Regions from separate parts of the Halonatronomonas betaini genome, predicted to be linked through region 2. Evidence: riboswitches for the same ligand, from Rfam matches in the RefSeq annotation. Region 2 holds a riboswitch; each other region holds the start of a gene.
The links. Region 2 has a riboswitch for cobalamin ahead of I0Q91_RS09490 (hypothetical protein). Riboswitches for the same ligand answer to the same signal wherever they lie in the genome.
Positions count from the first base shown of each region.

Region 1 (4,327 bases), on a different contig from region 2:
AGATATAAGTTTTCCAGGTTCATTAAGCATTACTGAAACTGATGATATGCTTATTTTAGCCTACAGTGAAAGGGATCAAGAATTAGGGCAAAACATTCTATCCATTAAGGGTTATGATGAGCTTTATGAAGAACAAATTTTTTCAATAACCCATACCTTTGAACAGGGTATAGGCTATCCAAAGTTAGCCTCTATCGATAATGAAGTCTTCTTAGCCTGGCAGGAAATTAATCCAGAGAAAATGTTCATTTCCAGTGATGATGATAGATTTAACCGCTATCTACTTAATCTCAGTCAGTTAGATACTGAAACTGGAGAATTTGAGGCAACAGAAGAACTTGGTCAATCCTATGGAAATAATGCCAACATAAAAATTGGAGAATACAATAATGAGCTATGGTTATCCTGGGTTCAACTTGATAGTGACATTGATAATAATATAATCATAACTGGACATTTAAATAATGAACTGGATTTTCAAGAGTTCTCCCGCAATCCTGGTATAAATCCATCATTTTTTGTTGATGGTGACGAAAAAGTAATTATCAATTCCCGTAATCTTGAAATAAGAGGACAGGCAGCCCTCTTTAAAAATCGCTTTTCTGAAGGCGATAATGGCCTACAAAACAAACGAATATTTCCGGCTTATAATTTCAGCAGTAATTCAAATGTAATAGAACATGAAGATAAACATCATTTATTCTGGACAGAAGCAGCCTCTCCTGGAAGAGATATATATTATTCAAATACAATAGAACCAGAAGAGATTGGAGTTATGGAGTTGATGGGATTCAACACTATCGAAACGCCACTTGAATTATTGTCTATTTTAGGAATCCATCTTTTTTATCCTATAGTTGGATTCAATTACGGCCTGGTAAATATCCTGGTTCCAGTATTACTGGTATTTATAATTATATATTTATTGAGTAAAAAATCCATAAAATTCAGTAACCTGACAAATGATACACCTCTGGTTGCTTTTATAGGCATAGTTTTTAGCATAATTGTCTTTAATATATTTATTCATGGTAGTTTACAGTATCTATTCTTTATATATCAGCCTCCAGCAGGCCATATTCCTCTTATATTTGGAATTGTAACATTAGTCAGCCTTGGATTTATTTATTTCCTTAAATATGACAGGGACCATTCATTATATATAGGCATAGGTTCTGCAATACTGTGGTTTTACTGGCTTAATCAGGCAATATTTGTTTATGAGCTCCATTCGTTTTTGATTTAAGATAATGAAGCATTGTTCAATAATTCAGAAGAAATTATTCATACCCTATTGGATTTTGGTGCAGATCCAACCATGCAGGATAGAGATGGTATGATGGCCTTAGACTATGCAGAGAAAAACCCAGAATTAACTGAAACTGAATCCTATGAAAGATTATCTGAAAAAACTGAAGCAGCTATATTCAATATCTATGCCACCTTTATAATTAAAAACATTGAGGAAATTTTCTTTTAGCAAAAATTTCTTGCTAAGCCTTTAATAAAAAAGATTTAAGAAATAAAAAAGGAATTTTAATTTTTATCTTGAATAATTAAATTAGAAAACAAAATATTATATTATCAGGTGCCTCTGGTTACGGCCAGAGGAGAATAGGGAATCAGGTGTAAAACCTGAACGGGCCCGCCACTGTAATCAGGAGATTATTTCATAATGACCACTTGCTTATTATAGCAGGGAAGGTTGGAATAATCATTAATCCTGTAAGTCAGGAGACCTGCCTGGTAGTATTTATCTACAGAGACCTCGAAAGCAGGTAGAGTAGATAAATAGCCAGCTTTATAGCACTCTTTTTGCATTATTATAGGCAAATCAGGTCTTTTTATAGGCTGAACTATATCTAAATGTGGCTATTTACTCTTTATACTCAACCTTCGGGTTGGGTATTTTTTATTATAATAAAATTTATTTCTTATATAAATGAATTTAAAGAGGTGGTAAGTATGCAGGATAATAACCCAGAAAAAATTGAATCAAAGAGTATGAAAATAATAGAAAAAGAACTAAATCAGCTAAAAGGGTCCGAAAGAGAAAAACAGGTCATCAAAAGAGTTATTCATGCAACAGCAGATCTTAACCTGGTAGATAAAGTAAAGCTCTCACCAGATGGCATTAACCAGCTAAGATCATTAATTGAATCAGGTGCCGATATTATTACTGATGTAAATATGCTTAAAGCTGGCATTAATACTAACAAATTAAAAGAATATGGTGGTCAGTTAAAATGCTATATTGCAGATCAACAAATTCGAGAAGAGGCTAAAAAGACAGGTCTTACCAGGTCAATAATGTCAATGAGAAAGGCAGTTAAAGAACCAGGTAAAAAAGTCTTTGCAATCGGTAATGCTCCAACTGCTCTTTTTGAATTAATCAGATTAAACCAGGAAGAAAATATACAGATTGATTTTATCGTCGGAACACCAGTCGGCTTTGTTGGGGCTGCAGAATCAAAGGACAAATTAATTGCGTCAGATATTCCTCATATTTCATTGCAGGGAAGAAAGGGAGGGAGTGCTGTAGCAGCATCAATAATCAACTCGATCCTTTACATGTAGGTGATAAATATGGCTTTTAACAAATATATAAAAAAAGCTGGCAAAGAATATAGACTGGGCTATACTACTGGGACTGCAGCAGCAGGAGCAGCAAAAGCAGCAGCTAAATTACTCTTTAAAAATGAGAAAGACAGGACTATTATCATCCCAACTCCAGCAGGTATAGATGTAGAATTAGACATTTTGAATTATATCCTTAATGATAAATCTGCATTAGCTTCTGTTAAAAAAGATGGAGGTGATGATAAAGATATAACTGATGGGCTTGAGATTATTGCTAAAATAAAAGAGATTGAGCAGAATGAAATTATTATTAAAGGTGGAAAAGGAGTAGGAACGGTCACTAAACCTGGCCTGGCAGTAGATGTTGGCCAGCCAGCAATAAACCCGGTTCCCAGGAAGATGATAAAAAAGGCAATTAAAGATTATTTGAAACCTGGCAGTGGCCTGGAAGTAGAGATTATAGTTCCAGAAGGAGAGAAGGCAGCTGCAAAAACATTCAATCCAGATCTTGGTATTGAAGGTGGCATCTCTATAATCGGAACTACTGGTATCGTTGAACCGATGTCAGAATCGGCTTATAAAGAATCTTTAGCCCTAAAACTTAAGCAGGCAGCTGAGTCTGGCAGAGAAAAGTTAGTATTTGTCTTTGGCAATCATGGCAAAAATAAAGCCTTTGAACTGGGTTACCAGGAAGATGAAATCATCAGAATGAGCAATTTTGTTGGCTATATCCTTGATGAAGCTAATGACCTGGAGTTGAAACAAATTTTAATTATAGGCCATATCGGCAAGATAATTAAAATAGCTGGTGGCATCTTTAATACTCATAGTAAAGTAGCAGACGGAAGGCGAGAAATTATAGCTGCCCAGGCAGCACTAAATGGAGCCAGTCAGGGGATTATTGACAGGATAATGCAGGCTAATACTGCTGAAGAAATAGCTGCAGACATGATTGCTACTGGTAATAGCGAAATATTTAATCAGCTGGCTGATAAAATCAGAGACAAAATCAAGACCAGACTGGAGAAGAATATATCAGTTGATACAATGATCTACACCTTTGAGGCAGGGTTTATAGGCTGCTCAGAAGGGCTGAGAAAGGATGAATTAGATATTGGCTAAAGTAAATATTTTAGGAATTGGTCCAGGTAGTAAAGATTATCTTTTAAAAATTACTGAAGAAAAAATAAAAGAGGCAGATGTATTAATTGGAAGCAAGCGGGCCCTATCTCTGTTTTCAGATTTAAATAAAGAAACTATGGAGATTACTGCTCAGCTTCAAAAAATCAAAGAATTTATCGCTAGAAACTATCAGAGCAAAAAAATAGCAGTACTGGTCTCAGGCGACCCAGGGTTATTTAGCCTTATGAATTATTTAAAGAGAGAGTTCAACAAAGATATATTTGAGGTTATTCCAGGTATAAGTTCTCTTCAACTTGCAGCTGCCAGGTTACAGATGAGATGGGACGATCTTGAGATAGTTAGCCTCCATGGCCATCCTATCAGTGATGATTTTATAAATCTGGTTAAAGATGAGCCTAAAATAGTATTTTTGACCGACCAGAATTCATCTCCAGATCAGATAGCCAGAATACTAATAGAAAATCAGATAAAAAATAAAAAAGCAGCTGTCTGTGAAGACCTTTCTTATTCCAGCGAGAATATAACAAAAGGCAGTCTTAAAGAAATTGCAGCCCAAAACTATTCAGATTTAAATGTGATGGTGATTTATGATGAAGACTTGGAA
Region 1 covers NZ_JADPIE010000002.1:144,603-148,929, reverse strand. Annotated here, with positions in the region: gene I0Q91_RS03790 (hypothetical protein) at 1-1,246, shown strand, start outside; gene I0Q91_RS03785 (ankyrin repeat domain-containing protein) at 1,259-1,480, shown strand; cobalamin riboswitch at 1,570-1,761, shown strand; gene I0Q91_RS03780 (precorrin-8X methylmutase) at 1,966-2,577, shown strand; gene cbiD (cobalt-precorrin-5B (C(1))-methyltransferase CbiD) at 2,587-3,702, shown strand; gene cbiE (precorrin-6y C5,15-methyltransferase (decarboxylating) subunit CbiE) at 3,695-4,327, shown strand, end outside; gene cbiT (precorrin-6Y C5,15-methyltransferase (decarboxylating) subunit CbiT) at 4,314-4,327, shown strand, end outside.
Region 1: it holds a riboswitch for cobalamin, as region 2 does, so the genes downstream of both, I0Q91_RS03780 (precorrin-8X methylmutase) here and I0Q91_RS09490 (hypothetical protein) in region 2, are expected to answer to the same signal.

Region 2 (4,327 bases):
TTAAAAATCAGGTAAAAAGTCTGGATAAAATTAAAGAAATTGATTTGGATGGTTACAGATTTAATGAAGCAGAATCTGATGAAAACAATTTTTATTTTATCAAACCATTTGAAAAATAAAGCTTAAAATTAAATCTTGATCTAATTAGAGCAAAAACTTAATAGTGTAAGACTATTAGCCTACCAGTTAATTTATGGTGGGCTTATTATTAATTTTTATAAACTTTGTGAAATTTGTTAAGAGATACTACTTGGTAACCGTCAGGTCCATTAAATTCTGGCCTGTATTATCTTGAATATTTGATTGAACATTTTTAGTCTTTTAAGATTAGATATCCCCTCTCACACACTTTTTTAAGATGCGTGAAAGTGGTTTAAATAATAAGAGAATAATTATAAAATTAGAGACCCCATGGAGTATATCCATCGGAATTCCTCTAACCCAGTAAGCAAAACCATAGGCCCAACCATAAAAGATAGATTCAAAAACTGCAAAGAACATACCAAAGAATAAACCAAACAGACCACCAACGATAGCATATCCGTACTCTGAATTTACTGTTTTTCTTAAACCCCAGGTTATTAAAATTAATGTTGGCCAGATAAAGTAATAACCTAATATCCAGGTATTAAATCCATAAATAAATATTTCAATTGTCGAAAATATTATAGCAGTCAAAAGAGCCTTTTTAAGACCAACAGACACAGTATAAAGAATAAATAACAGGGTTATTATTTCAACATTAGGAACAAAAGCCAGAGCCATTTTACCGGCAGTTAGAGTCGCACTGAGAATCCCAACCAGGACAATATCATAAACATCTAAACTTCTAGTATCCTCTGAGCTCGAACCTGTAATTGCTTTCATCTTCTAATGGTACCTCCCCAGGACCTCTTTCTGCATCTTCGCCATTGACCATGAGATGAAAATATTCCTGATTGCCATCTGCTTCGTAATCCATTAATTCAACAACCATTGTGCCAAAGTCAAAGCTTTCAAATCCAGCGCCTAAAGTTTCTGCCTCTTCTTCTAACAGTCCTAATAAGAATTCAGCATCAGTATTAAACTCAAAGTCTTCATCGATTCCTTCATCCTCTATCACAATTTCAAGACTTACTATTTTAGCACCCTCAACACCTTCTGGTGCAAGATAATAATTATAGATTCCAAGTCCGGCTGCGGCTAGAAGAACAACTAAAATTATTAAACCAATTTTCTTATTCATTTTTATCCACCCCTCTAATAACTTTTTGAATGATTTTAAAATAAAAAGCTCCCAATACCAGCAGGTATAGGGAGTTAAAATAAAAGACCCACCATACCAGCGAGGCATAGTGGGTAAAATACATTTATAGAATAATCTCATTGAGATATATCCCATACACCGTGGGTATCTTTGAATTGTTTAAGCAAGTATCCTGACTCAGGTTCAACGTTTTTCCTTGCCTTCCCGGAATAGATTCCAGTGGCCTTAATGGAAAAACTCACCTTTACAGTGGCGGGACCGTGCCAGACTTTCACTGGCTTCCTTTTTAATTCTTTGCAGAAACTTAAACTATCTATATTTAATTTTTGCTTTCTCTAATATCTATTTCGATGTAAACTCTAAAACTCCTTTTTTTAATAAAAATTTTAGCAAATTTTATTTTTATATCTCACTTCTAGTTTTTAATGATAACATATGCCCATCTTCAAGTACAAAGTTAGGATGCTCTTCAAAGAATTCAATAAACATTTCTGGTTAGGTGATATTGAAAATTTCTAGAAACTCATTGAAGAAACTCTTGAATATTGTAAAGAACTCAAATTGATTACTAAAAACCAAAAGCCATCTGCTGAAGTATTATTAACATATCTTCAGTTGCATTTGTAGCATTATGAAATGTCGTAAGGATTACATAACCATCACCATAAGTGAGATGAACTAGAAGCGGGCTATCTTCAACGATTTCGCCACTAACATAAATATCTCCAGTGACATCTATACTTACATCCTCTGCTACCGAGTTTATTACATTCCATCCTGGTGAATCATAATAGTTTAAATTAATAGTATCCTTTCCCAAAATAAATTTAATATCTTCATTATGGATATTTGCCAATACATCTTCATCTCTTCCTTCTCCTACTCTGCCCAAAAGATCTATTTTATCGGAAAATAACCTGGCAGGTATATCCAATGCATAGTCCGATGCATAAATATAGCCACCATTTTCTATAAAATTCAAAAGATTATTAGCTTCTGTAGAGTTTTCTGTAATGCTTAATCCCCCACATTCAAAAAACAATACTACAAACTCTTCTAATTTGCTTGAATCTGCAAGGGTAGCTAAGTTTATATTTTCATATTCAAAACCTAATTTTTCAAGAATCCCAGCAATATCATCATAACTACCATTATTTACCCCGATCTTTCCTGTAGGCTGTAAAACTACATTATCTACCTGAATATTTTCTCCAGCAGCAATATTAACCATGATTTCAGCCTTAAAATTACCTTTGAATGCAATAATATTTTGTTGACCTACACTTATATCGCTAAGTGTATAAAACCCTTCTTCATCCGTGCTTGTTTGTATTGCCAATTTGTCTACCACTACAGTAGCTCCTATAATTGGTGTTACTTCATCTGGAGCTGTTACATATCCTGAAACCGAACCCACACCTGTTCTAACATCTTCAATTGTTTCTCTACTGGAGCTGCTAAGATCACAGGAGGTTAATATAAATACCATCGAAAATACTAATACCATAACCATCATTTTTCTTAAAACATCTCTCTCTTTCATATCTCTCCCCCCTAAATGAATTCCACTTCTCCATAACATTTTTAATTAATTATTGTTTCATTAATCTAATTATACCCTATTATTATTGTCTGTCAGTCACATTCTACTTAGATTCTACTCATAAACTGGTCACATCTTTATAAATATTTTACTTAATATCTAACCAGGCTGCTACTAAAACAAAATTTTTTGAAAGAGAGTAGGACCAGCCTTTTACAGCTGGGACCCCTCGTCAAACTGCACGTACGGTTCTCCCGTAAACAGCTTACCATTATCGTTGCCCCATAGCAGGGAATAAGTCAGCGTTTCTCACAACTTATCAGTTCTACTCTTTTGATATTAAAGCTTTATTGACCCTTTGTATTCATAATATTACTGGCCACGTCTCTAGGCTTAAAGCCAATCGCTCCCTCCAGTATATTATTACTAAAGTGGCAGTATTGCTAACATTCCACAGCCTCAGATTATTTATTCTCCTTAACTGCTCCATTATCAGCCTCTTTAATCTTAAATTAAAGTTTAAACTGCTATAATCAATTAGCCACTCATATCTCATTTCAAACTTCGATAACGTAGATATCCTTCACTCAAGCTATCTTTATCCTCCTGTCAGTTGCCTAACTATCATCGGGATAGCTGTCATCACTACTATGATATCATCTGATTTCTATATTAGCCTTACCTTGACTTTCCCTTAGGGGTTATATCTCGGCTTATTTCAGCTGTTTAGCTGAAAACTAATATAGACCTCCCCTGGTTGATTTAAAGTTATTCAAGTCATTCCGACCCTAATCACACCTGCCTATTTAGCAACAACTCTTCCGGCTACACGTATTAACTGGCGCTACCCATCTCCCTATATTAGGGCCTGCTGCTAACATTGGATTTCCTCATTATAAAGGTGAGTCATCATAGACAAATGCCACCTCTGGTTCACATATTGTTCCGGACTGACTTTTAGCCTCAGGCTCTTTAGATTCCACTTCACAGTAAACACCCTGCCATTGTTGGCTTCACATACCGTACCGGCGAGAACAGCATGGATAGGACTTCCACCTATTTAACTTTAATTTTACAGGGCACACTAAATAAAAACCTGGCCCTAAAATCAGGGCCAGGCATTATTTTTATTTATTTGTAAACTGTACTTATGCTACAAGAGCTTTTATTTTATCTACAAAACCATCTAATAGTGAGTAAATCACTGGCAGAAAGATTAATGTTAAAAATGTAGAGCTTAATAAGCCACCGACAACTACAACTGCCATTGGTGCTTGAACTTCAGCACCTTCACCAAGTCCCATGGCCATAGGTAACATAGCCAGCATAGTTGTTAGGGCTGTCATGGCAATCGGCCTTAATCTTATCATACCAGCATTAATTAAGGCATCTCTTCTATTCTGGCCATCACGCCTTAAAATATTAACATAATCTACAAAGACAATAGCATTATTTACAACAATACCAACCAGCATAATCGCACCGATAAAAGCCACGACGCTTAATCTATGCCCGGTTATAAACAATCCGCCTATTGC
Region 2 covers NZ_JADPIE010000005.1:38,128-42,454, forward strand. Annotated here, with positions in the region: gene I0Q91_RS09480 (YaaA family protein) at 1-119, shown strand, start outside; gene I0Q91_RS09485 (hypothetical protein) at 328-867, opposite strand; gene I0Q91_RS09490 (hypothetical protein) at 830-1,225, opposite strand; cobalamin riboswitch at 1,392-1,569, opposite strand; gene I0Q91_RS09495 (carboxypeptidase-like regulatory domain-containing protein) at 1,815-2,789, opposite strand; gene I0Q91_RS09500 (efflux RND transporter permease subunit) at 3,938-4,327, opposite strand, start outside.

Region 3 (4,327 bases), 170 kb from region 2:
GATCTTGCTCCACTGGGGAGACTTGTAAAGACAGAGGTTAGAGAGTTAGCAAGATATTTAGATATACCTGATAAGATTATAGAAAGGAAGCCATCTGCAGGGCTCTGGACTGAGCAGACAGATGAAGAAGAGATGGGAGTTAGCTATGAAATTCTTGATAAATATATACTTGGAGAAGATGTAAAGGAATCAGATAAAGAAAGAATTGAAGAGTTGAGAGATTCGGCCAGACATAAATTGAATATGCCTCCTATCCCGGAAAGAAAAGTTTTTAAGTAAATTTAGATATAATCCTTGACAAAGATTATTAACTGCGTTATATTAATATGAGTTTGTTATTTTATATATTGGATTTAACCACCGGCTCTAGAAAAGAGCCGGTTTATATATGTAAAATTTGAAACTGATAATTCAATGTCAGGGAAGTGATGAGAATGAACTTGGTAGTACCTAAAATGAAGTTATTAAATAATCTGGACAAAACAACACAATATAATTTTAAGATTGATGCTACAGCATCTGTATTTTTTGCACTCTATGCAGGGGTATTGTATCCATTTTTTCCTGCTACAGCAGTACGGTTAGGAATAGATGGCCTTCTATTGGCTCTTTTAACAGCCTCTCCTTTTATGGGGCATATATTTGCAGTATACTGGGGTCATAGTAGTGAAAATAAATCTAAAAGAAAATTTGTTTTCTATAGTGGATTTATTTCTAGAATGTTACTAATAGCCCTAGGATTAGTTACAAATTCAACAGTCTTTGCTATTATGCTTATCTTGCATTTTGCAATTACAGCAGCAGGCTGGCCGGCATTTACTGCATTAATGCAAAATATTTATCCTGCTAGAGAAAGAGGCCGCTTAATGGGGCTGATACAATTTATTATTGGTATTTGCAGAGTTGCAGTGACTTATGGTGCCGGTTTAATGATTGATCATTATGGCCATGGACGCTTATTTATTATTGCCGGCATATCAGGCATGGTAGCTTCATATATTATTAGAAAAGTTAAAGATCCTGTTGAAATTACTGATAAGGCACTGAAAAAAAGAAAGTTTTCTATAAAAGAAACAGCTAATATATTAAAAACAGATAAATTATTCAGGCTGACTATGCTAGGATTTTTTATTTTCGATCTTGGAAATATGCTGCTTGTGCCTATTTATCCATTATATCAGGTAAATAAAATGGGTTTGAATAACTTCCAGATTGGACAACTATCAGTATTCTGGATGATTGGCTGGTTTATATCTGCCCCTTTCTGGGGAAGTTTAAATGATAGAAAGAACCCACTTATCGTTATTAAGTCTGCAATTATATTATTTTTAATATCACCAGTTATATACTTTATGGATCCAATCTTTTATATTTTACCTATAGCTTCAATGACAGCAGGTGCTGCTGGTTCAGCACTGGAGGTTGGCTGGTTAAACCAGATTATTAAATTAGGAAAAGGAAAATCTGCAGTCTATAGTGGTATCTATTTAACAGGCCTGGGTTTAAGAGGCTTAATAGGTCCAATTATAGGTGGCTTATTAATAAATCACCTTTCATTTAATAATATATTTATTATAGCTCTTCTTTTAATGGCCTCTGGTTTGATTCCATTTATAATCTTAAAAAATTATGAATTAGGTAAGACTTTTAAGAAACTAGAAATTGGATTTAATATGAAACAGAGTGATAAAATCTCCTGGCGGTATTCTTCATTAAAATAAAATATTTATATTTGCAGGAGATTAAGAATAAACAGAGAATATTGATATTAAGCCAGATAATTAGATAATTAAGCGATATTTAGGTGCCTTTGATTATTTTCAGAGGAGAATAGGGAATCAGGTGAAAGACCTGAGCGGGCCCGCCACTGTAACTATCATTTCTGATAGGAGCCAGGAGACCTGCCTGATATCGATAAAACCTGCATACTTCGGGAACAAGGATTGTAGGTCATGGTATAAGATAGCTAGAAATTTATGCTGATAATACCCTGACTACTACTGGAGATGTAGATAGTCAGGTTTTTTTATTTGAAGCCCTGACTGCAGGTTGAAAATTCACTGGCAGAAGGGGGTGTAGTTTTGAACAGGGATTTGCCTTTAAATAAGCTAACATTAATTGCATTATTTGTGGCCCTTTCAGCTATCGGCTCTTATATTATGCTGCCAGGTCCTATAGGATCTGTTGCTTTAGATTCAGCTCCAGGTTTTATTGCTTCAATTTTATTAGGAGGAGGTTCAGGGGCATTAGTTTTAGGCCTGGGTCATATTCTAACAGCAGTTAGATCAGGTCTTCCTCTTGGTCCTATCCATCTAATAATAGCAGTATTGATGGCTGGAATAGCTCCATTTTATTCTTATTTCTGGCAGAAATATAATCACTGGATTGCCGGTTTAGTCGGGATAATTTTAAATGGATTTGTGATTAATGCCTTTTTAATTCCTCTATTAGGTATACAATTCTTTTTAGCCATGATACCAGTCTTAACAATAGGAGCTGCCTTTAACATATCAGTGGCAACTTTAATGGTTAATTTATTAGAGAGGAGATTTGAAAATGTCAGAGAATTATAGAGGCATTTTACCAGTTGATATAAGTTTATATAAAAAAGAAGTATCTGGCCAGCCTGATGATATCTATATTTTGACCAGTATTGATATTGCTTCAGGGATTGGTATACTCAAAGAAGATGAATTTTTCGTCGAAGTTGAAACTATTGCTTATTTTACAACCAGAGTTGCTCTGCTGGATATATTAGTAACTGGTGGTAGACCTGTATTAATTGCCTTTTCAACCTCCCTATCAAATAGTTATTATGAAGATGTTAAAACTGGTATTTTAAAAGCTTTAGATGAATGGTCAATAGAAATAAAAAATCAAATTACCGGGAGCACTGAGGATAATTTCAAATCAAAGCAGACATCAGTTTCTATTATGGCCACTGGCTTATCAACGGAGGATAGGCTTAACTGGCTTCAGGTAAATAAAGGAGATAACTTATTTATTGTTGGAAAACCAGTTGTTGGTGCAGAAGTTTTAAGGAATTCAGATAAAATCATCAACCCTGAGGTATTTCAAAACTTAGTCGAAGATGAATCGACTAAAAATTTAATGCCTATTGGCTCAGGAGGAGCTTTAATGAGAATTAAAGCTATAATGGACAAAACTGGGCTGGAATATAAATCTTTTAATAACCAACTTGAGAATAAGTCAGCTGGACCTGCAACGGCGATTTTATTAGTTTCAAATAGAGAAATTGATTATTATCAAAATGAGCTAAAAATTCCTATAACTCAATTAGGAAAGTTGATTTAATAATTGGAGGTATTTATTATGAAAATATTTAGTAGAATTATGAAAATAAGTTCTATTTTATTATTAATTGCCTTACTTATACCCCCTGCTGTTCAATCTGCAACAGTTGGTATAACAGATGATTTAGGCAATGAAGTTGAGCTAGATGAAGCCCCTGAAAGAATTATCTCTCTCGCCCCAAATATAACTGAGATGCTATTTGCTGTTGGCCTTGGTGATAGAGTCGTTGGCATAACTACTTACTGTGATTATCCAGAAGAAGCCATGGAAGTTGATACTATCGGGAGCATTACAGAACCAAATATAGAGGCAATCGTTAGCAAAGAGCCAGATTTAATTGTGGCTGATGGTATTAATCCTATGGAAGTTATTGAACGTTTACAGGAACTTGATATGAATGTAGCAGGTTTTTATCCAGCAAGTGTTCAGGATACTTTTTCTGCAATGAATCGATTAGGTCTGGTAACTGGAAATATCGAAGAAACAACAGAGGTTGTTAATGAGATGGAATCTAGAATGAATGCAATTCTTGATTTAATAGGAGATAGAGATGAGAGGCCTCAGGTCTTTTATGAGATCTGGAATGAACCTTTAACAACTGCTGGTGGCGATAATTTTATAGATAATATGATTTCCTTAGCAGGTGGAGAAAATATAGGTGCTGAAGCCGGCAGTGGTTGGCCTCAATTCGGCTTAGAAGATCTAATTTATTTAGATCCAGAAGTTTATATTTCGACACCCCATAGCGCTGACCATCAAGTATCTAAAGAAGAAATCTTAAATAGAGATAATTATCAGGTATTAACTGCAGTTCAGGAAGATAGAGTTCATATAATAGATCAGGATCTTGTTAGCCGTCCATCACCTAGACTAATAGATGGATTAAAAGCTTTAGCAGGAGCTATTTATCCTGAAATCCAGGAAGAACTTGAGGATATTTAATGATTGTCTTTATTTTAGGAGGAGCCAGGAGCGGAAAAAGCTCTTTAGCTGAAAAAATAGCTGCCGGCCA
Region 3 covers NZ_JADPIE010000005.1:210,412-214,738, reverse strand. Annotated here, with positions in the region: gene nadE (NAD(+) synthase) at 1-279, shown strand, start outside; gene I0Q91_RS10345 (MFS transporter) at 435-1,721, shown strand; cobalamin riboswitch at 1,785-1,923, shown strand; gene I0Q91_RS10340 (ECF transporter S component) at 2,082-2,573, shown strand; gene I0Q91_RS10335 (hypothetical protein) at 2,557-3,315, shown strand; gene I0Q91_RS10330 (ABC transporter substrate-binding protein) at 3,334-4,257, shown strand; gene cobU (bifunctional adenosylcobinamide kinase/adenosylcobinamide-phosphate guanylyltransferase) at 4,257-4,327, shown strand, end outside.
Region 3: it holds a riboswitch for cobalamin, as region 2 does, so the genes downstream of both, I0Q91_RS10340 (ECF transporter S component) here and I0Q91_RS09490 (hypothetical protein) in region 2, are expected to answer to the same signal.